DNA from 4 places in the Streptomyces sp. NPDC038135 genome. Region 4 is predicted to be linked to each of the others. Evidence: riboswitches for the same ligand, from Rfam matches in the RefSeq annotation. Region 4 holds a riboswitch; each other region holds the start of a gene.
The links. Region 4 has a riboswitch for S-adenosylmethionine ahead of ACZ7JA_RS12545 (amino acid ABC transporter permease). Riboswitches for the same ligand answer to the same signal wherever they lie in the genome.
Positions count from the first base shown of each region.

Region 1: linked by a shared signal. The riboswitch ahead of thrC (threonine synthase) and the one ahead of ACZ7JA_RS12545 (amino acid ABC transporter permease) in region 4 are both predicted to bind S-adenosylmethionine.
Region 2: linked by a shared signal. The riboswitch ahead of ACZ7JA_RS34255 (aminotransferase class V-fold PLP-dependent enzyme) and the one ahead of ACZ7JA_RS12545 (amino acid ABC transporter permease) in region 4 are both predicted to bind S-adenosylmethionine.
Region 3: linked by a shared signal. The riboswitch ahead of ACZ7JA_RS27890 (putative leader peptide) and the one ahead of ACZ7JA_RS12545 (amino acid ABC transporter permease) in region 4 are both predicted to bind S-adenosylmethionine.

Region 1 is NZ_JBVJXS010000007.1:364,620-369,312, forward strand. Features, by position in the region: gene ACZ7JA_RS21995 (cold-shock protein) at 147-350, opposite strand; gene ACZ7JA_RS22000 (MoaD/ThiS family protein) at 794-1,069, opposite strand; gene thrC (threonine synthase) at 1,066-2,349, opposite strand; SAM riboswitch class I at 2,367-2,508, opposite strand; gene ACZ7JA_RS22010 (glucosyl-3-phosphoglycerate synthase) at 2,669-3,613, shown strand; gene ACZ7JA_RS22015 (alpha,alpha-trehalose-phosphate synthase (UDP-forming)) at 3,709-4,693, shown strand, end outside.
Region 2 is NZ_JBVJXS010000014.1:227,245-231,937, forward strand. Features, by position in the region: gene ACZ7JA_RS34235 (NYN domain-containing protein) at 1-131, opposite strand, end outside; gene ACZ7JA_RS34240 (hypothetical protein) at 169-408, opposite strand; gene ACZ7JA_RS34245 (rhomboid family intramembrane serine protease) at 561-1,304, shown strand; gene ACZ7JA_RS34250 (Lrp/AsnC family transcriptional regulator) at 1,301-1,582, shown strand; gene ACZ7JA_RS34255 (aminotransferase class V-fold PLP-dependent enzyme) at 1,609-2,979, opposite strand; SAM riboswitch class IV at 3,160-3,276, opposite strand; gene trpD (anthranilate phosphoribosyltransferase) at 3,361-4,425, opposite strand; gene qcrB (cytochrome bc1 complex cytochrome b subunit) at 4,549-4,693, opposite strand, start outside.
Region 3 is NZ_JBVJXS010000010.1:137,381-142,073, forward strand. Features, by position in the region: gene ACZ7JA_RS27880 (ABC transporter permease) at 1-34, opposite strand, end outside; gene ACZ7JA_RS27885 (ABC transporter substrate-binding protein) at 38-1,603, opposite strand; gene ACZ7JA_RS27890 (putative leader peptide) at 1,875-1,991, opposite strand; SAM riboswitch class IV at 2,026-2,138, opposite strand; gene ACZ7JA_RS27895 (DUF1684 domain-containing protein) at 2,227-3,051, opposite strand; partial or broken gene ACZ7JA_RS27900 (LLM class F420-dependent oxidoreductase) at 3,125-3,259, opposite strand; gene ACZ7JA_RS27905 (NtaA/DmoA family FMN-dependent monooxygenase) at 3,276-4,676, opposite strand; gene ACZ7JA_RS27910 (LLM class flavin-dependent oxidoreductase) at 4,673-4,693, opposite strand, start outside.
Region 4 is NZ_JBVJXS010000004.1:211,456-216,148, forward strand. Features, by position in the region: gene ACZ7JA_RS12535 (transporter substrate-binding domain-containing protein) at 1-703, opposite strand, end outside; gene ACZ7JA_RS12540 (amino acid ABC transporter ATP-binding protein) at 774-1,571, opposite strand; gene ACZ7JA_RS12545 (amino acid ABC transporter permease) at 1,568-2,548, opposite strand; SAM riboswitch class IV at 2,873-2,981, opposite strand; gene ACZ7JA_RS12550 (glutathione S-transferase C-terminal domain-containing protein) at 3,047-3,910, opposite strand; partial or broken gene ACZ7JA_RS12555 (LLM class flavin-dependent oxidoreductase) at 4,379-4,693, shown strand, end outside.

The DNA.
Region 1 (4,693 bases), on a different contig from region 4:
CATGGCCGAGTGCAAGCGCCTCCCGGGGTACGGGGCGCCCAGTCAGCCGCCCGCGAACGCACGGGCCCGCGCCCCCGCGCGCGAGCCGGGGCACGGCGAAGGGCCCGCACCCTGTGCGAGGTGCGGGCCCTTCGTGCAAGAAACGTTCAGGCGCTGAGGCGAACCATGTCGGCCTGCGGGCCCTTCTGGCCCTGCGAGATCTCGAACTCCACCCGCTGGCCCTCTTCCAGGGTGCGGTAGCCGTCCATCTGAATGGCGCTGTAGTGGACGAATACGTCCGCACCACCGTCGACCGCGATGAAGCCGTACCCCTTCTCCGCGTTGAACCACTTGACGGTGCCCTGAGCCATGCCTAACTCCCCTATTACTGGCCCTTGCACAGATCCGCACTTCGCGGACCCGGGTCAGACCTCACCCCCCATTGGCCGGGGGCGTGCGCCGGAACGCGTCGACCGCCGCTGAATGTATCTGCCCAACTGCCGTCTGCAACAGGTCAATCGGACGAGAAATATGGACGCGAACGGTCCGGAATGTAGCGTGAATTCGCCCGAATTCAGGGCAAGTCGGGCCCCATAAAATGCGCAAAAGCCGCAGAAAGCACCCGCACTTTGGCTGTTTCTTGTCGGGTGCACCGCGGTGAATCCAAGGCTCCTGACCCACGGTCCGGGAGCGGGTTCCCCAACTCTACCGCGCTCAATCACTCAGAATGGCCCCCTCCGCTTCTCTCGCGGAGGAGGCCATTCAATGAACAACGGGTAACCGGCGTTACCGAAGGTAATGATCGGTCATTCTGTCAGCCGCCGGCGACGGCCGGAATGATGGAGACGCCGGCGCCGTCCGGGGTCGCGGTCTCCAGCCCCTGCTCGAAGCGGACGTCGTCGTCGTTGACGTACACGTTGACGAAACGGCGCAGCTTGCCCTGGTCGTCCAGCACCCGCGCGGCGATCCCGGTGTGGTTCTTCTCCAGGTTCTCGATGACCTCGGCGAGGTTCGCGCCCTCGGCGGGGACCTCGGCCTGCCCGCCGGTGTAGGTGCGCAGGATGGTGGGGATGCGAACGGTCACGCTCATGCGAGGCCAGCCTCTCGGAAGGAGTCCAGGTTCGGGCGGATGGTGGCGGTGAGGCCGGTGCCGGCCACCGCGTCGAGGGTCTTGAGGCCGTCGCCGGTGTTGAGGACGACCGTGGTCTTCGCCGGGTCCAGCACGCCCTCCTTGAGCAGCTTGCGGGTGACGCCGACGGTCACGCCGCCCGCCGTCTCCGCGAAGATGCCCTCGGTCCGGGCCAGCAGCTTGATCGCGTCCACGACCTCCTCGTCCGTCACGTCCTCGACCGCGCCGCCGGTGCGGCGGGCGATGTCCAGGACGTACGGCCCGTCGGCCGGGTTGCCGATGGCGAGGGACTTGGCGATGGTGTTCGGCTTCTGCGGCCGTACGACGTCGTGGCCCGCCTTGTACGCGGTCGACACCGGCGAGCAGCCCTCGGCCTGGGCGCCGAAGATCTTGTACGGCCGGTCCTCGACCAGACCCAGCTTGATCAGCTCCTGCAGGCCCTTGTCGATCTTCGTGAGCTGGGAGCCGGAGGCGATCGGGACCACGATCTGGTCCGGCAGCCGCCAGCCGAGCTGCTCGCAGATCTCGTACGCCAGCGTCTTGGAGCCCTCGGCGTAGTACGGCCGCAGGTTGACGTTGACGAAGCCCCAGCCCTCGCCGGCCGGGTCGCCGATCAGCTCGGAGCAGAACCGGTTCACGTCGTCGTAGTTGCCCTCGATGCCGACGAGTTCACCGCCGTAGACCGCGGCCATGACGACCTTGCCCTGCTCCAGGTCGTGCGGGATGAACACGCAGGAGCGGAAGCCGGCCCGGGCGGCGGCGGCGCCGACGGCGCCGGCGAGGTTCCCGGTGGAGGAGCACGACAGGGTGGTGAAGCCGAAGGCGCGCGCGGCCTCCAGGGCCTGGGCGACGACGCGGTCCTTGAAGGAGTGCGTCGGGTTGCCGGAGTCGTCCTTCACGTACAGCCCGCCGGTGACGCCCAGCTCGGCGGCCAGGTTGTCGGCCTTGACGAGCTTGGTCCAGCCGGGGTTGATGTTCGGCTTGTCGGCCACGTCGGCGGGGACGGGCAGCAGGGGCGCGTAGCGCCAGATGTTCGCGGGGCCCGCCTCGATGCGCCGGCGCAGTTCCTCGGTGTCGTAGGCCGAGAAGTCGTAGGCGATCTCCAGCGGGCCGAAACACTCCTCGCACGCGAAGACCGGTCCGAGGGGTACCCGGTGGCCGCATTCGCGACAGCTCAGGGCAGCGGCGGGGCCGAGATCGACGGCGGGATTGCTGGTGCTTGCAACTGTCTGCACAGCCATGGAGGCGAGGCCCTTTCTCCTCATCTTCCTCACGACGCATCTCGCCGCGAGACGGATTTGGCACCTTCCCTGGCCGGGAGCCTCGCGCGAAACGAGTGCGGCTCAGGGGGGTTGCCGGGGCTTCATCGGGCCGTGTCCCTCTGCCCCTCTGGATGAGCGGTATTCGGTTGTGAACGCCGGGCGACCCCCGACATGCGATGGTCATCGGCGTTGTTCAAGACTGTAACCGACGGCCGGGACAGTTGAGATAGTCGTCCGAACCGCGAGATGCATCACCCCCCTCAACAGGCGTGATCACGACAGTGAGGAGCCGCAGACCGTGCTGGAAGAAGTCGAGCGCTGGCTGGCCACCCGCTCCTGGTCCGTGGCCGACCGCCCGCTGCACGGAGTCCTGGCCGCCAAACAGCGCTCCGGCCAGTCCGTCTCCGTCGTCCTGCCCGCGCTGAACGAGGAGGAGACGGTCGGCGACATCGTCGCCGTCATCCGCCGCGACCTCGTGCGGCAGGCTCCGCTGGTCGACGAGATAGTCGTGGTCGACTCCGGGTCCACCGACCGCACCGCCGAGGTCGCCGATGCGGCCGGCGCCCGGGTGGTGCACCGCGACAGCGTCCTGCCGCGCATACCGGCCGTCCCCGGCAAGGGCGAGGTGCTGTGGCGCTCGCTGCTGGCGACGAGCGGGGACATCGTCTGCTTCGTCGACGCCGACCTGCGGGAGTTCTCCTCCGACTTCGTCCTCGGCATCGTCGGCCCGCTGCTCACCGACCCGGACGTCGACCTGGTCAAGGCGATGTACGACCGTCCGCTGGGCGGCGCCGCCGGACAGGGCGGCCGGGTCACCGAGCTGATGGCCCGCCCCCTGCTGAACATGCACTGGCCGCAGCTCGCCGGCTTCGTGCAGCCGCTGGGCGGGGAGTACGCGGCCCGCCGCTCGCTGCTGGAGCAGCTCCCGTTCCCGGTGGGCTACGGCGTGGAGCTCGGCATGCTGGTGGACGCCCTGCACCTGGTGGGCCTGGACGCGCTGGCCCAGGTGGACGTGGGGGTGCGCAGGCACCGGCACCAGGACGGGCAGGCGCTCGGCCGGATGGCCGCGGCGATCTACCGCACCGCGCAGCTCCGGCTGGCCCGCGGCCACCTCGTACGGCCCGCGCTCACCCAGTTCGAGCGCGGCGAGGACGGGTTCGAGCCGCGCACCTACCCGGTGGACACCGAGGAGCGGCCGCCGATGGTGGAGATCGCGGAGTACGCGCACCGCAGGGTGGCCTGAGCGGCGCGGTGAACGCGGAAGAACGGCCGTATACAGCCGCCTTCCGGGGCGGAGCGCACGTTTGAGCGTTTCCGGGCCGGGCTAGGTTGAGAATCATGGCTTCCACGCAGGGTGCTGAGGTACTGGTCGCGTCCAACCGCGGCCCGGTTTCGTACGAGGCGCTCGAGGACGGTTCGCTGCGCGCCAGACGGGGCGGCGGCGGACTGGTCTCGGGTCTTTCGGCCATCGGGCCGGACGCCAACGCGGTGTGGGTCTGCGCCGCGCTCGGCGACGGCGACCGGGAGGCGGCACGGCGGGCGGGCGGCGGCCTGCTGCCGTCCGAGGACACCGGCGGGCAGCACGTGCGGATGCTGGACATCGACGCGGCCGTGCACCACGACGCCTACAACGGCATCGCCAACTCGGTGCTCTGGTTCGTCCACCACATGCTGTACCAGACCCCGCTGGAGCCGGTCCTCGACGCGGAGTTCCGCCGCCAGTGGGCCTCGTACCAGGCGTACAACCGGGCGTTCGCCGAGGCGCTGGCGCAGGAGGCGGCCGAGGGTGCCGCGGTGCTCATCCAGGACTACCACCTGGCCCTCGCCCCCCGGATGCTCCGGCAGCTCCGTCCGGACCTGCGCATCGGCCACTTCTCGCACACCCCGTGGGCCCCGCCGGACTACTTCCGGCTGCTGCCCGACGACATCGCCGCCGAGCTGCTGACCGGCATCCTCGGCGCGGACCGGGCCGCGTTCCTGACCGAGCGCTGGGCGGACGCGTTCAAGGACTGCTGCCACGCGGTGCTCGGCCCCGGCATCCCGTCCGGGACCCGGATCGGGGTGCACGGGCTCGGCGCGGACGCCGACTTCCTGCGCGAGCGGGCGCACCGGCCGGACGTGGACGAGCGGATGGCGGCCCTGCGCGAGGAGATCGGCGAGGGGCGCCGCACCATCGTCCGGGTGGACCGCACCGAGCTGTCCAAGAACATCGTGCGCGGACTGCTGGCGTACCGGCAGCTGCTGGACGCCCGTCCGGAGTGGCGCGAGCGGGTCGTGCACATCGCGTTCGCCTACCCCTCGCGCCAGGACCTCGCGGTCTACC
Region 2 (4,693 bases), on a different contig from region 4:
TCCGTCACGGTCAGCAGTCCGAAGCCGTCCGAGACGATCTGCACGACCCGCCGGCGCACGCCGTCGGGCAGCGGACGGTCAAGCACCTCAGCGGTGCCGTCGCCCGGCCCCCCGCCTGCGGTCTCCACCATCCGTCACACCCCAATACCTCTACGGGGCCCGCTCCGCTCAGGAGCCGGCGCCCGGCCTGTCCACGAGTTCCACCTGGTCCACCGCGTTGCACCAGCGGCAGCGGACCGACTCGATGGTCTCACTGACCACCTCGCGCTCCTCCACCGTCGGCTCGCCCGCGAGGTCGAGGTGAACGTACTCGACGACCTTCGACGAGCGGGTCACGTCGAAGCGGGTGAGGTTGCCGCAGAGGGCGCAGCGCCACCGTGTCGTGGCGGTCGGCAGGGGAACCGTCATCGTGACTGTTCGCTTCCTTCTCGGGACGTCCGCGCCGCTCCCCGACGCGTGTGGCTCGTAACCCTACGGCCTGCCGGTCGATCGCCGCCCGTCCGTCCACGGCGGCGAGGCGATCTGTCGACCTGTGTCCCGTTACGTCATGCTCTGTAGTCATGATCCGCACCTGGGGCACGGCGGCCCGGGATGCGTTCCGGGCGGTCCGGGGCGTCTCCGCGCCGATGACGTACGTCCTCCTCGTCCTGTGCGCCGTGATCTTCGTGCTGGGCCCGGCCTCCGGCCTCACCCCGGCGTACGGCTCGGGCGGCGCGCTGTTCGCGGCGCAGCGGGCGTACTTCCGGCACTGGGGCGTGGTCCCGGCCGAGCTGTTCGAGCCCTCGCTCCGGGCGGCCCTGACCCCGGTCACCGCGCTGTTCGTGCACGGCAGCTGGGTGCATCTGCTCGGGAACATGCTCTTCCTCTTCGTCTTCGGGCTGATGACCGAGGAACGGATGGGCCGGGTCGAGTTCACCCTCTTCTACGTGGGCTGCGGTTACCTGGCCCTGCTGGGCTACGCGGCCGCCAACTCCGCCTCCGGACAGTCGCTGGTGGGCGCCTCGGGGGCGATCTCGGCGGTTCTCGGAGCGTTCCTCTACCTGTTCCCACGTGCCCGTGTGACCAGTCTCCTCCCCTTCCTGTTCTTCCTCCCCCTGCGCTTCCCGGCCTGGGTCGTGCTGCCCTTCTGGGCGGCCCTGCAGTGGCTCGCGGCGGGCCGTGCCGGCCAGGGTCCCGGGGTGGCCTACCTGGCCCACCTGATCGGCTTCGGCCTCGGCTTCGGCTACGCGTGGGTGCGCTACGGGCCGACTACTAGAGTGAGGACCGCACCGGCCCCGGCCCCCGAGGGAGAGAACCAACCGTGATCACCGCGATTGTCCTGATCAAGACCAGCGTGGACCGGATCCCCGAGATCGCGGAGCAGATCGCTTCGCTGGACTCGGTGAGCGAGGTTTTCTCCGTCACGGGCACCTACGACCTGATCGCCATGGTGCGGGTGCGGCGGCACGACGACCTGGCCGACGTCATCCCCGGGCGGATCAGCAAGATCCCCGGCGTGGAGGGCACCGACACGCACGTCGCGTTCCGCACCTACTCCCAGCACGACCTGGAGGCGGCGTTCGCGATCGGCCTCGACTCGTGAACGCCGCCTGACGTCGCGCCTGCGGCTCAGACCTGGTCGCGCACCGGCACGCAGCGGCCGTCCTCGGTGCGGTAGCGCCAGCGCGCGCCGTCGCGGACCAGCTCCCGCACCGCGTCGACGAAGCGCTCGACGTGCTCGTCGGGCGTGCCCGCCCCGAAGCTGACCCGGACCGCGTTCAGGGACCTCTCGCCGGGCGCGGCCTCGGGCGCCCCGCACTCTCCCGGCGCCCCGGGGTCGCCGCCCAGCAGGGTGCGCACCAGCGGGTGGGCGCAGAACAGGCCGTCGCGGACGCCGATGCCGTACTCGGCGGAGAGCGCGGCGGCGAAGTGGGAGCTGTTCCAGCCCTCGACCACGAAGGAGATCACGCCGACCCGCGGGGCGTCGTCGCCGAACAGCGACAGCACCCTGACCTCCGGGACCTCGGCGAGACCCGCCCGGACCCGGGCGATCAGGTGCTGCTCGCGGGCCACCAGGGCCTCCCAGCCGGCCTCGGTGAGGGCCTTGCAGGCGGAGGCGATGGAGTAGGCGCCGATGACGTTCGGGGAGCCGGCCTCGTGGCGGGCGGCGCTCTCGTGCCACTCCGCGTCCACTCCCCCGTCCTCGCGCCGCGTGACCCTGCGGCTGGCGCCGCCGCCCGCGAGGTACGGCTCGGCCGCGGCCAGCCAGTCGGCGCGGCCGGCCAGCACGCCGGAGCCGAAGGGCGCGTACAGCTTGTGCCCGGAGAAGGCCACCCAGTCGACGTCCAGGTCCCGGACGGACACCGGGTGGTGCGGGGCGAGCTGGGCGGCGTCCAGGACGATCCGGGCCCCGTGCGCGTGGGCCGCGGCGGCCAGCTCGCGCACCGGCCACAGCTCGCCGGTGACGTTGGAGGCGCCGGTGACGCACACCAGGGCCGGGCCGTACGGGTCGCGGTCGGCGAGGGCCCGCTCCAGCGTCTCCACGGCCTGCCGCGGGGTGCGCGGCGCGTCGAGGACGGTCACCCGCGCGTCCCGCCACGGCAGCAGGGCGGCGTGGTGCTCGGTCTCGAAGACGAAGACCTCGCAGCCGGCCGGCAGCGCCCGGGCGAGGAGGTTCAGGGAGTCCGTGGTCGAGCGGGTGAAGACCACCTGGTCCTGGGCGCGGCAGTCGAGGAATCCGGCGACCGTCCGGCGGGCGTTCTCGAACAGGTCGGTGGAGAGCTGGGAGAGGTAGCCGGCGCCGCGGTGGACGCTGCCGTAGTACGGCGCGTAGGCGGCGACGTCGTCCCAGACGCGCTGCAGGGCGGGGGCGCTGGCGGCGTAGTCGAGCGCGGCGTAGGCGACCTCGCCGCCCGTGACGAGCGGGACGGAGACGTCGCGGCCCAGAACGGGCAGCTCGCCACAAATGGTCTGGACGGCGGCAGCGGTGGAGACGGACATGGTGAACTCCCGTGAGGCAGGCTGGAATCACCGTGCGAGCGGTACGGCTCGAGCACGGCGGAAGGTGAAAAGGGGTACGCGGAGGCGGGGCTCTACGCCCTATCGCATTCGCTTGCTCACAGAAGGCTCCCTCGACGACCAGGACCCCTGGTCCCGCGCTCCTTCAGGAGCCGCGCGAGGGGTCCGCGCTTGCCGTGGACCTCGCTGCCCACGACCTGGTCCTCACCCGGGGCACCCCGCCACGGACGGAGGGTTGCCGGACAGCCGGCCGGGGCCGAATGGCTGTCACTCATGACCTGGTTCAGTATCCTGCCACACGATCTTCTATGCGCAAGGCGCGGTCCGGCATCCGGACCGCGCCTCGCGCCGCACCGGGGCGGGTCAGGCGTTGCTGGCCGCCACCCACCGCTCCAGCGTCCGCTTCGCCGCACCGCTGTCGATGGACTCCGCCGCCCTCGCCATGCCGGCCCGGAGCTGCTCGGTGAGCGGCTCGCCGGACGGCCGCAGGGCGACCAGCGCCGCAGCCGAGTTCAGCAGCACCGCGTCCCGGACGGGACCGTGCTCGCCGTCCAGCACGCGCCGGGCCACCTCCGCGTTGTACGAGGCGTCGGCGCCGCGCAGCGCCTCCACGGGGACCAGCTCGATGCCGGCGTCCCGGGGGTCGAAGCGCTCCTCGGCGACCTCGCCGTCCCGGACCACCCACACCCGGGACGTCGAGGTGGTGGTCAGCTCGTCCAGCCCGTCGTCGCCCCGGAAGACCAGGGCGGAGTTGCCGCGCTCGGCCAGCACCCCGGCCACGATCGGCGCCATGCGCGGATCGGCCACGCCGACCGCCTGGGCGCGCACCTTGGCCGGGTTGGTCAGCGGGCCGAGCACGTTGAAGGTGGTGCGGATGCCCAACTGGCCGCGCGCCGCCGCCACATGGCGCAGCGACGGGTGGAACTTCACCGCGAAGCAGATGGTGATGCCGGCCTCTTCGGCGACCTCGGCGACCCGCCGCGGGGTCAGGGACAGGTTGATGCCGAGCTTCTCCAGCACGTCGGAGGAGCCGGAGGCGGAGGACGCGGCGCGGTTGCCGTGCTTGACGACCTTCGTGCCGGTGCCGGCGACGACGATCGACGACATGGTGGAGATGTTCACCGTCTTCGCGCCGTCGCCGCCGGTGCCGACGATGTCGACGGCCGGCCCGGGCACCTCGATCACATTGGCGTGCTCGTACATGGTCCGCACGAGTCCGGTGATCTCCTGCACCGTCTCGCCCTTGGCGCGCAGCGCCACCATGAACCCGGCGATCTGGGCGTCGGTCGCCTCCCCGCGCATGATGAGGTCCATGGCCCAGGCGGTGTCGTCGGCGGACAGGTCCCGGCCGTCCAGCAGGCCGTTCAGCAGGGCGGGCCAGGAACGGCCCGCCGCGGTGTCGCCTCCAGCGGGGGTCACAGCGCTCATAGCCGCTCCTGGGTGTCGTCGCACAACGGTGTGCTCCCACCCTATCCAGCCCCGGACACGGCGAAGGGCCCCGTCCGCAAGCCGGACGGGGCCCTTCGACTGTGGCGTGGCGACGCTCGGGGATCAGTGGTGGCCGTGGCCGCTGGTGATCTCCCGGTACTCCTCGACGGTTGCCTTCGGGATCTGGTTGTCCTCGCCGTAGTAGGCGTTGCTGAGCTTGGCGCGCAGCTTCTCGGACCCCTTCACCTTGCGCTCGACACCGTTCTCG
Region 3 (4,693 bases), on a different contig from region 4:
CCTGGGCCAGCCGCTTGATCACATAGCGGCGCATGCGCTAGCCGATCCAGGTGTCGTGCAGTTGGATCCGGCTGGAGGCGTCGAAGTTCAGGTCGTGCACCTTCTTCGCCACGCCCAACTGGGTCTGGAGCTCAACCACCGGCACGTAGTGGGCGTTCTGCACGATCAACCGCTGCGCCTGGGTGACCAGTTGCCTGCGCTTGGCCCCATCGACGGTTGCGGCCTGGTCGGACAGGGCGGTGTCAAGGGAACTGACGGGCAGGCGGTAGAAGTTGGCCAGCTTGGTGGAGAAGGAGCTGCGCAGGATGTCGGGGTCGGCACGGGTCACGTTGCCCCACACCGCGTCGTAGTCACCCGACTGGAGGGTCGGGGCGAACTGCGTGATCTGGAGCTGCTTGAGAACCACTTCGACGCCGACGGCCTTGAGCTGCTGCTGGATCAGCTCCAGCGCGGGCTGGTTGGTGGCCGCGTTGGGGAACCACTTGATGGTCAGGCTGAGCTTCTTGCCGTCCTTGGCGCGGATGCCGTCGCTGCCGGTCTTCCAGCCGGCCCCGTCCAGCGAGGACTTGGCCGCGGCGGCGTCGAAGGTCAGGCCGGAGGCGAAGTCGGTGTAGTCGGGCGTGGTGTGCGCGAGGACGCTGGTGGCCGGGCGGGTGCCGGTCGGAAACACGGTGTCGGCGATCTGCTGCCGGTCAACGGCGTACAGGATCGCCTGGCGCACCTTGGCGTCCTTGAGCAGCGGCCGTGAGTTGTTGAGGCCGAGACCGAACACGACGCCGGGGTTGGCCCGTCGCTGGAGGGTGACCTGGCCGCCCTTGAGGGCCGCCTCGTTGGCCTTGCCGACGCTGGAGACGGCGTCGACCTGGCCGGACTGCAGGCTGCCGGCCCGCACACCCGCCTCCGGCACCACCTTGAACACCAGCTTGTCCAGGTACGCCTCGCCCTTCCTGGACCACAGCGAGGAACCCCAGGCGTATCCGGTGCGCTTGGCGAGGGTGAGGGACTGGTTCTGCACGTACTGCTTCAGCACGAAGGGCCCGGACCCGATCACCCCCTCGCTGCACTTCCGCTGCGGGGTCTTCTTCACGCTCGCCGAGGACTCGATCCCCAGCGAGTGTGTCGAAGTGGCCTGAAGAAACTGGGCGTTGGGCTGGCTGAAGGTCACCTTCACGGTGAGCGGGTCGACCACGGTGGTGCTCTTGACGCCGCTCAGATAGCCCTCGGCGAGCGTCCCCAGGGCGCCGAGCTTCGGCACCGCGTCGAAGTTGTCCTTGACCACCTGCGCGGTCAGCTTCGAGCCGTCGCTGAAGGTGACGCCCGACCTCAGATGGAACGTGAACGTCGTGGCGTCGGAGCTGACATCCCAGCTCTTCGCCAGCCACGGCACGATCTTGCCGGTCTTGGGGTCCTGGTCCGTCAGGGAGTCCACGACCTGGCGCACCGAGTAGATGGTCTCGTTGCTGGCGACCTGCTGCGGATCCACGCAGCCGGCGTCCGAACCCACCGCGAAGGTCAGGGTGCCGCCGGACTTGGGCTGCCCGGCGCCGCTGCCGGAATCGCCGCCGCCGGAGCCGCAGGCGCTCAGCAGAACACTGGTGGTCACAAGGGCGGTCAGTGCCGCCCACCGGGAGGATCTGACATGGGAAAGTGCAGTCACGGAGGGCTTCTCCAACTCGTGTCACCAGGCACGGACGCCGTACGAGGCATGGCCGTGCGTGGGCATGCGGCCCCGGCCGGCGCGACGCCGGTGCCGAGGGGGCGCTGTGCAGGCGGGGATCAGAGGGAAAAGGGAGGATCAAAGGCAGGCGGAGATCAGGCGCAGGCGGGTGCGGCGACGACAGGTGTCGTACCGCGGCCTGGGGCGGGAAGACCCGTCAGGCCTGACAGAGACAGCTGGTCGAGCGCTTGAGGTCGATGTGGCGCCGACGCGAGAGCCGGGAGAACACGGTGGCGCCGGCGAAACGGGCGCTGAGGTCACCACCGTGCCGCATATCGGTCCTCCGCCTATCCGGCCCCGGTCACGGGGCCACGCGCTTGCGGGATCGTCGGTGATCCCGCCGGGCTTTCACCTGGAGCACCCCACCGCGCGGGAGGGTTGCCGGTCAGCGAGCCAGGGCTTGACGCTGACACTCAATGCCGTTCGTGATCCTACGGAGCGGTCTTGGCGTGCGTCAATGGCGCAAAAGGACGCTCCGTCAGGGGAGTCGGGGCGTGAGTGCGTCCGGCTCAGGAGCCTCCACGCTCGCGGGGGATCTTCTGGCCGGCCTCGATCGCCACGGGCAGCCGGTTCTCGGCCGGGGGCAGCGGGCAGGTGGCCAGGTCCGTGTAGGCGCACGGCAGGTTCGCGGCGCGGTTGAAGTCCAGGACGACCGTGCCGTCGGCGGCGGGCGGATCGAGCGCCAGGGACCGGTTGGCGGCGTAGGTGGTGACCCCGGAGGTCGCGTCGGTGAACAGCACCAACAGCCGTCCCGCACCAGGGCCGGGAAATGCGGTCAGCGACAGCGGGCGCCCGTCGAGCTCGAACTCGACCCTGCCCGGAGCGTCGTACACATGCTCAAGGCCTTCGACCGCGGCGCCCACGGTGGTCGGCCGCGGTGTGTCGAAGGGGATGTAGCGGCCAGGCACGGCCCAGCGCGGATCGGGGGCGTAGGCGGGCGTGCCGGTGAAAGCCGTGCGCAGCGGCGCGTCCGGGTGCCGGGGGCGCACGATGTCGTTGCCGCCGCGCTTGGCGACCTCGATGACGGCGTCTCCCCAGACGGCGTCGACGCCGCCGCGCTCGGGCAGCACGCCGAAGCGGTGCTGGCCGCGCACCGGCGTCCCGTCGACGACCAGCTCCTCTCCCTCGTCGAGGTCCACGACGACGCCTTCGGGGCCGGTGTGCCACGAGCCGGGCGCGTCCGGGAAGCGCTGGGGCCGGTCGTCGAGCCAGTGCAGGCCGGTGACCGCCAGAAATCCGTGCGGGGCGGCGAGCCGGGCATCCTGGCTGCGGTACCACTCCAGCCAGGTCTCGGTGAAGGCGTGGAGGTCCGTGGTGGTGGCCTCGGTGGTCATATGGGGAATCTCCTTTGTGCCGGGGGTGCCTTCGGGCAGGGGATGCAAGGGGTTGTCGGGCCGACGGGTGTACTCAGCCGGCCAGTTCGCCGAGGAGTCGCCAGGTGCGTCGGCGGTCGGCTGCTCCCGCGATCTCGGTGACCGAGAACACGACCTCGGTGGCGCCCGCGTCGTGACGGCGCACCTCGGCCTCGAACGTCTTCTCGTCGCGCCGGGCCGGAGGTTCAGCCCGCCTGCCGCTGGCGCGGTGCGGACCGGTGGGTGAGGGGTGCGCGCAGGCCGAGGTTCTCGCGCAGGGTGTTGCCGGTGTATTCGGTGCGGTAGATCCCGCGTTCCTGCAGTTCCGGGACGAGCAGGTCGACGATGTCGTCGAGGCCGTCGGGGATGAGGTACGGCGTGACGTTGAATCCGTCGACCGCGCCGTGCCGTACATAGTGGGCGAACTTGTCGGCGAGGCCGGACGGAGTGCCGACGTGCCCGCGCTGCGGGCCCAGCGCGATGACGGTCTCGCGCAGCGACCAGCCGTGCGCCTCCGCCTTCGCCCGCCACTCCGCGACGACGGCACGCGGGTCGGCGACGCGCCGAGCACCGAAGGAGCCGTCGTTCTCGGTGACGACCGGGTCCTCCTTGGGCAAGGGGCCGTCGGCGTCGTGGTCCGACAGGTCGATGCCCCACAGCAGCCCGGCGATCCCCAAGGCCGTTGCATGGGTGACCTGTTGGAGCCGGACCCAGCGCTTCTTCTCCTGAGCCTCCTCCTCCGTGGCGCCGATGATGATCTCGGTGCCGGGCAGGATCCGCAGATCGTCTTCGGGCCGCCCGACCGCGCGCAGCCGGCGCCGGATGTCGTCGGCGAAGGCCAGTGCGTCGTCGAAGTCGGTGCCGTGCGCGGAGAAGATGACGTCGGCGTTGCGGGCGGCGAAGTCGCGCCCCTCACCGGAGTCACCGGCCTGGAAGATCACCGGATGACCCTGGGCGCTGCGCGGCAGGGTCGGAGCGAGGTCGAGGTCGAACTGCGTTCCCTTGTGCCGCACTTGGCGTACGGCGCCGGGCGCCGCCCAGGCGGGCGCGCCGATGGAGTCGGCGACTGCCCCGTCCTCCCAGCCGTCCCAGAGGGCGCGGGCCAGGGTGAGGAACTCCTCGGCGCGCCGGTAGCGGTCGGCGTGGTCGAGGTAGCCGCCGCGGCGGAAGTTCGCGCCGGTCCAGGCGTTGTCCGTGGTCACCACGTTCCAGCCGGCGCGGCCCTCGGAGAGCAGGTCCAGACCGGACAGGCGGCGGGCCAGATCGGCGGGTTCGTTGAAGGTGGAGTTGGACGTGGAGACCAGGCCGATGCGGCGGGTGACCGCGGCCAGCGCGGCGAGCTGGGTGATGGCGTCCGGCCGTCCGGCCACGTCGAGGTCGTGGATCCTGCCGTCGACCTCACGCAGCCGCAGCCCCTCACCGAGAAAGAAGGCGTCGAACAGGCCGCGTTCGGCGGTCTGGGCGACCCGGCGGAAGGAGGCTGGGTCGATCTGGGAGCCGCTGTCGGGGGCGGACCAGATGGTCCAGTGGTTGACGCCCTGGAAGAACACCCCGAAGTGGAGCTGGGCTTCGGGCCGGGGGACGTCGAGGGGGTCGGTGCGGGTCATCGGGCGTCCTCCGGGGC
Region 4 (4,693 bases):
TGGTGCTGTCCTGGAAGTATTTGACGTTGAGCTTCTTGCCCTCCTTGGCGAGCTTCGCCTTCCACTCCAGGAGGATTCTCTCCTGGTTGGTGCCGGAGGCGACTGCGATCGTCTTGCCGGCGAGGTGCTCGTAGTCGCCGTCGAAGTTCCAGGTGTTCTTCTTTGCGACGAGGAAGGCGAGGTTGTCCTGCCGGTAGGCGGCGAACTCGTACTTTCTCTTGCGCTCCTCGGTGTCGGTGACGTTGGAGAAGGCCACGTCGACCTTGCCGCTGTCGATGCCGACGAAGAGGTTCTCCCATGTGGAGTTCTTCACCTCGGGCTTGAGACCGAGGACCGCCGCGACCAGGCGGCCGAGGTCGGGTTCGGAGCCGGTGAGGGTCTTCTGGTCGTCGCCGACGTAGGCCAGCGGCGGGAAGCCGGCCGGCAGGGCGCCGATGCCGATCTCCAGCTTGCCGCTTTTCTTGATGGCGGCGGGCAGTTCGGCGCTGATGGACTTGACCTCGGAGACCTTGATGGTGGTCTGCTTGGCTGCGCCGTTGGAAACCTGGCCGACCACGACCTCGCCGGACTTGGCGTCGCTGGTGGTGGAGGTGGCCGCGTCGCTGTTGCCACCGCAGGCGGCGAGCCCGGTGGCCAGGGAGGCGACAGCGGTCGCCGCAGTGATGGCGCGTGTCAGGCTGCGTCGGGGGAAGTGGGTAGACATGGCCGTTCCTTGTCGTTCAGGGGCGGTGATGAGGTGGTGGTGCTGGCGGGGTGAGGGTTGGGGCGGGCGGTCAGAGGACCTTGCTGAGAAAGTCCCTGGTCCGCTCGAGCCGGGGATTGTCGAGGACGTCGGAGGGCGGGCCCTGCTCGATGATCCTGCCGCTGTCGATGAAGACGACCTGGTCCGCGATCTCGCGGGCGAATCCGATCTCGTGGGTGACGATGACGAGGGTGGTGCCACTGTGCGCCAGGTCCCGGATGACGCCGAGGACTTCGCCGACGAGCTCGGGGTCCAGGGCAGAGGTGGGCTCGTCGAAGAGGATGACGCCGGGGCGCAGGGCGAGGGCGCGGGCGATGGCCACGCGCTGCTGCTGGCCGCCGGAGAGCTGGCGTGGATAGGCGCCGGTCTTGTCGGCGAGGCCGACCCGGCTCAGGAGCTCACGGGCGAGTTCCCGGGCCTCGGGCTTGCCGAGCCGGCCGGTGGCGACGGGGGCGGCAGCCACGTTGTCCAGGACCGTCAGGTGCGGGAAGAGGTTGAAGTTCTGGAAGACGAACCCGATCCTCCCGCGCTGGGTGAGGATGGCCCGCTCGCTCAGCTCCTTCAGCCGGTCGCCCTGGCGCTTCACGCCGATCAGCTCGCCGTTGATGCTGACGTAGCCGATCTCGGGCTTCTCCAAGTGATTGATGACCCGCAGCAGGGTGGACTTGCCGGAGCCGGAGGGGCCGAGGATCACGGTGACCTCGCCGGGGCGGACGGTCAGATCGATCCCGTTCAGCACCCGATGGGCGCCGTACCACTTGTGCACATCGTGCACCTCGACGGTGGCGGCCTCGACCTCCGCCAGGGCTTCGAGCGTCTCGGCGGTCATACGGTGGCCTCCCGGCGGATGCGGGCCCGCAGGTCGGTGAGACCGGTGCGGAGCTTCTGCAGCGGCGTCGGCGGCTGGACGCGGGTGGCACCGCGGGCGAAGTACCGCTCGACGTAGAACTGGACGACGGAGACGACGCTGGTCAGGATCAGGTACCAGACGGTCACTACCAGCAGCAGCGGCACGATGTCGCCGGGGTAGGTGGAGCCCATGGTCTGCGCGGAGCCGAACAGGTCGAGCAGGGAGACGTAGAAGACCAGCGAGGTCCCCTTGATGAGGCCGATGAGCTGGTTGACGTAGTTCGGGGTGATCGAGCGCAGGGCCTGCGGGAAGACGATTCTCCGGAACTGGTAGGCCTTGGGCAGGCCGAGCGCCGCGGCCGCCTCGTGATGGCCCTGATCGACGGAAAGGATGCCGCCGCGCACCACCTCGGCCGCGTAGGCGGCCTCGTTGAGGCTGAGGCCGATGACGGCGACGACCATGTCGGTGGCGAGTTTCGACTCGTCGAAGGTGAAAAGGGCCGGCCCGAAGGGAATGCCGACGCTCAACGTCTTGTACAGGGCACTGAAGTTGTAGAGGAAGATCAGCACCACGATGAGCGGTATGGAGCGGAACGCCCAGACGTAGGTCCAGCTGAGGGCGCGCAGCACCGGGCTCTTCGACAGCCGGGCCAGAGCGAGCAGGATGCCGCCGATCAGTCCCAACACGGCGCTGTAGGCGGTCGCTTCGAGGGTGATCAGGAGCCCGTCGAGGATGTTCGGTCGCAGGAACCAGTAGCCGAAGCGGTTCCACTGGTAGAAGGGGTTGGAGATCAGTCCGTGCAAGACCTGGGCGACGAGGACCAGGGCGACCGCGGTGACGATCCAGCGTCCTGGCCGCCGTAGCGGTAGAACTCGTTGGGCCGTGAGGGCTTTCGACGGTTCGTTGGCGGTATGCGCCTCGGGGAGGGTGATGGTGGCGCCAGGGGGTTCGCTCATGGTGGGCTCCGGCTGGGTGGTAACGCCCCGGGAGCGCGGCGGCATGCGGGGACGCACACGACGGCGAGGTACCGGGGGGCGGAGGGACGACGGCACACCGCGCGGGCGGTGTCGGTCAGGGGGTGCGGGGGCTGCGGGGAGGTGTCAGCCCCGGCAGCGGGCACAGCCCGGTGCGGTACACAATGCGCTGTTCACGCGGAGCAGATCGACGGTGCGATCGGCCACCAGCAGATTGCGGTACGCCCGTACGCAGCCCTGTGGGCGGCGGATCGCCGTCCTGGGAGCTGCGTGCATGGCGTCACCGTCACTCTTCCGGCCCTTCGGGCCTCGCGCTTACCGAAACGTTTTCGGTCCGGTCGTCACCTGGGGCACCCCACCGCGGCGCGAGGGTTGCCGGTCAGCTAGCCAGGGCTTGTTGCTGACGCTCATGACCGTTCTGGGCCGTAGTTAAGACAACTGCCCGAACGAATGTCAATGCTGGTCCACCAGATGGACCGGCTAACGGGCTGCGTGTGCCGCCCAGTCAAGGATCGGGACGGCTGCTCCGGCGGCCTCCAGGCCATGACAGCGGGCGTGGTGCCGGCGTGCGATGCCGTCGAGGTTCAGGTGGGTACCGAAGGCCGGGTGGGCGGTCAGGCGGCGGGCGTAAGCCCACAGCGCCGGTTGGCCGGCGATGCGCTGCACCGCGGCGGCGTCCAAATGGTTGCGGTGCACGGTGTCGAGTTGGACCAGAGCGACCCACAACTCCACGTCCGCGACGGTGACTTCGTCGCGAATCACGTAGGTACGCCCGGCAAGCCAGCGCTCCAGCACGCCCAGCGTCTCCAGCAGCGTCCCGAGCGCCGCGTCGCGCTCCGCCCGCTCCGCGCCGGCCGAACCGGCGCGCTGGGCGGCCTCCTCGATGCCCTGCGCGCACATCCGCTCGACGGCCTCGATCTCGGACTCCGCGCCGCAGGGGTAGGGCGAGGGGCGCTCGCTGCCGAATCTCCGGGCGAGGTCGCGCATGATGTCCGGGGCGTGGGTGCTGACGATCCGTCCGGACCAGTCGTCACTGAGCACAGGAGCGACGGCCGGACCGGTGTACCGGTGTGCGCTCGCGTCGTAGAGCGGCCGCAGAGCCGAGTGACCGCCCTCGGGGCAGTCGGGCACGGCGGGCAGGAAAGTCGTGGGGCATACGGTGTCCAGGCTGAGCAGGCTGTGGACGACGGCGAGGCGGAGCCCATCGGGACACGCGGTCGACAGATGGAGCCGGTAGCGGCCGGGAACGGCGTAGTGGCCGCTGCGTGCGTCCCGGCCGATCCGGCCCCGGAAGGCGGGCGCGGATCGGCCGGACGGGTGGGCGGCCAGCGGTGTGACGGTCATGACTCTCCCCGAGAGCGGGCGCGGGACGTACGCGCGGCGGAAGCGACGTCGGACGAGGGAGCAGGGCTCACCTGCGCACACCGGACAGGGCGAACGATGAGGGGACGCCGTCGGCGCGGGATGGGCGCGGCTCAGGCCCGGGACCTGATCGCGCTGCAGACGCGCTGCAGGTCGATGTGGCGGCGGCAGGTCAGGTGAAGAGACGGACGGCTCACTCGGACGGTGACCGGTTTCAGACGTCTCATATTTCCCTACCGATTTACTGGGATTCCTGCAGTGAGTGTCGATCCGACCGACGTCGACGTCAAGAGGTCCGTCCCGGATCGCGGACTTCCCGATGGACGGTGTCCCTCGGTGGCACAGTCACCACACGTTTCCCACTGCAACCGTCGGAACGCGGTGACGGTCTCCTGCAAGGGACCCAGAAGGGCTCGCAGGCTCTCTCGATCGGAGCCGGTTCTGACTGACATGATTGTTGGAATAGCGCTCAACGCGTCCGACGCGCCGAACCAGGTCGACGCGACCGTCCAACTGGCCCGAGAGACCGCGGAACTCGGCCTCGCGTTGGCCTGGTTCGGGCAGGCCTTCGGCCCGGACTCGCCCCAGCTTGCGGCGATCGTCGGTCGCGAAGTGCCCGCACTGCAGGTCGGCACCTCCGCGATCCCCGTTTTCGGCCGCCACCCGCTGCTGATCTCCAGCCAGGCCCAGACCGCCCAGGCCGCGACCCACGGCCGCTACCACCTCGGTCTGGCCCTGGGCACGAAGCTACTGACGGAGGCCGGC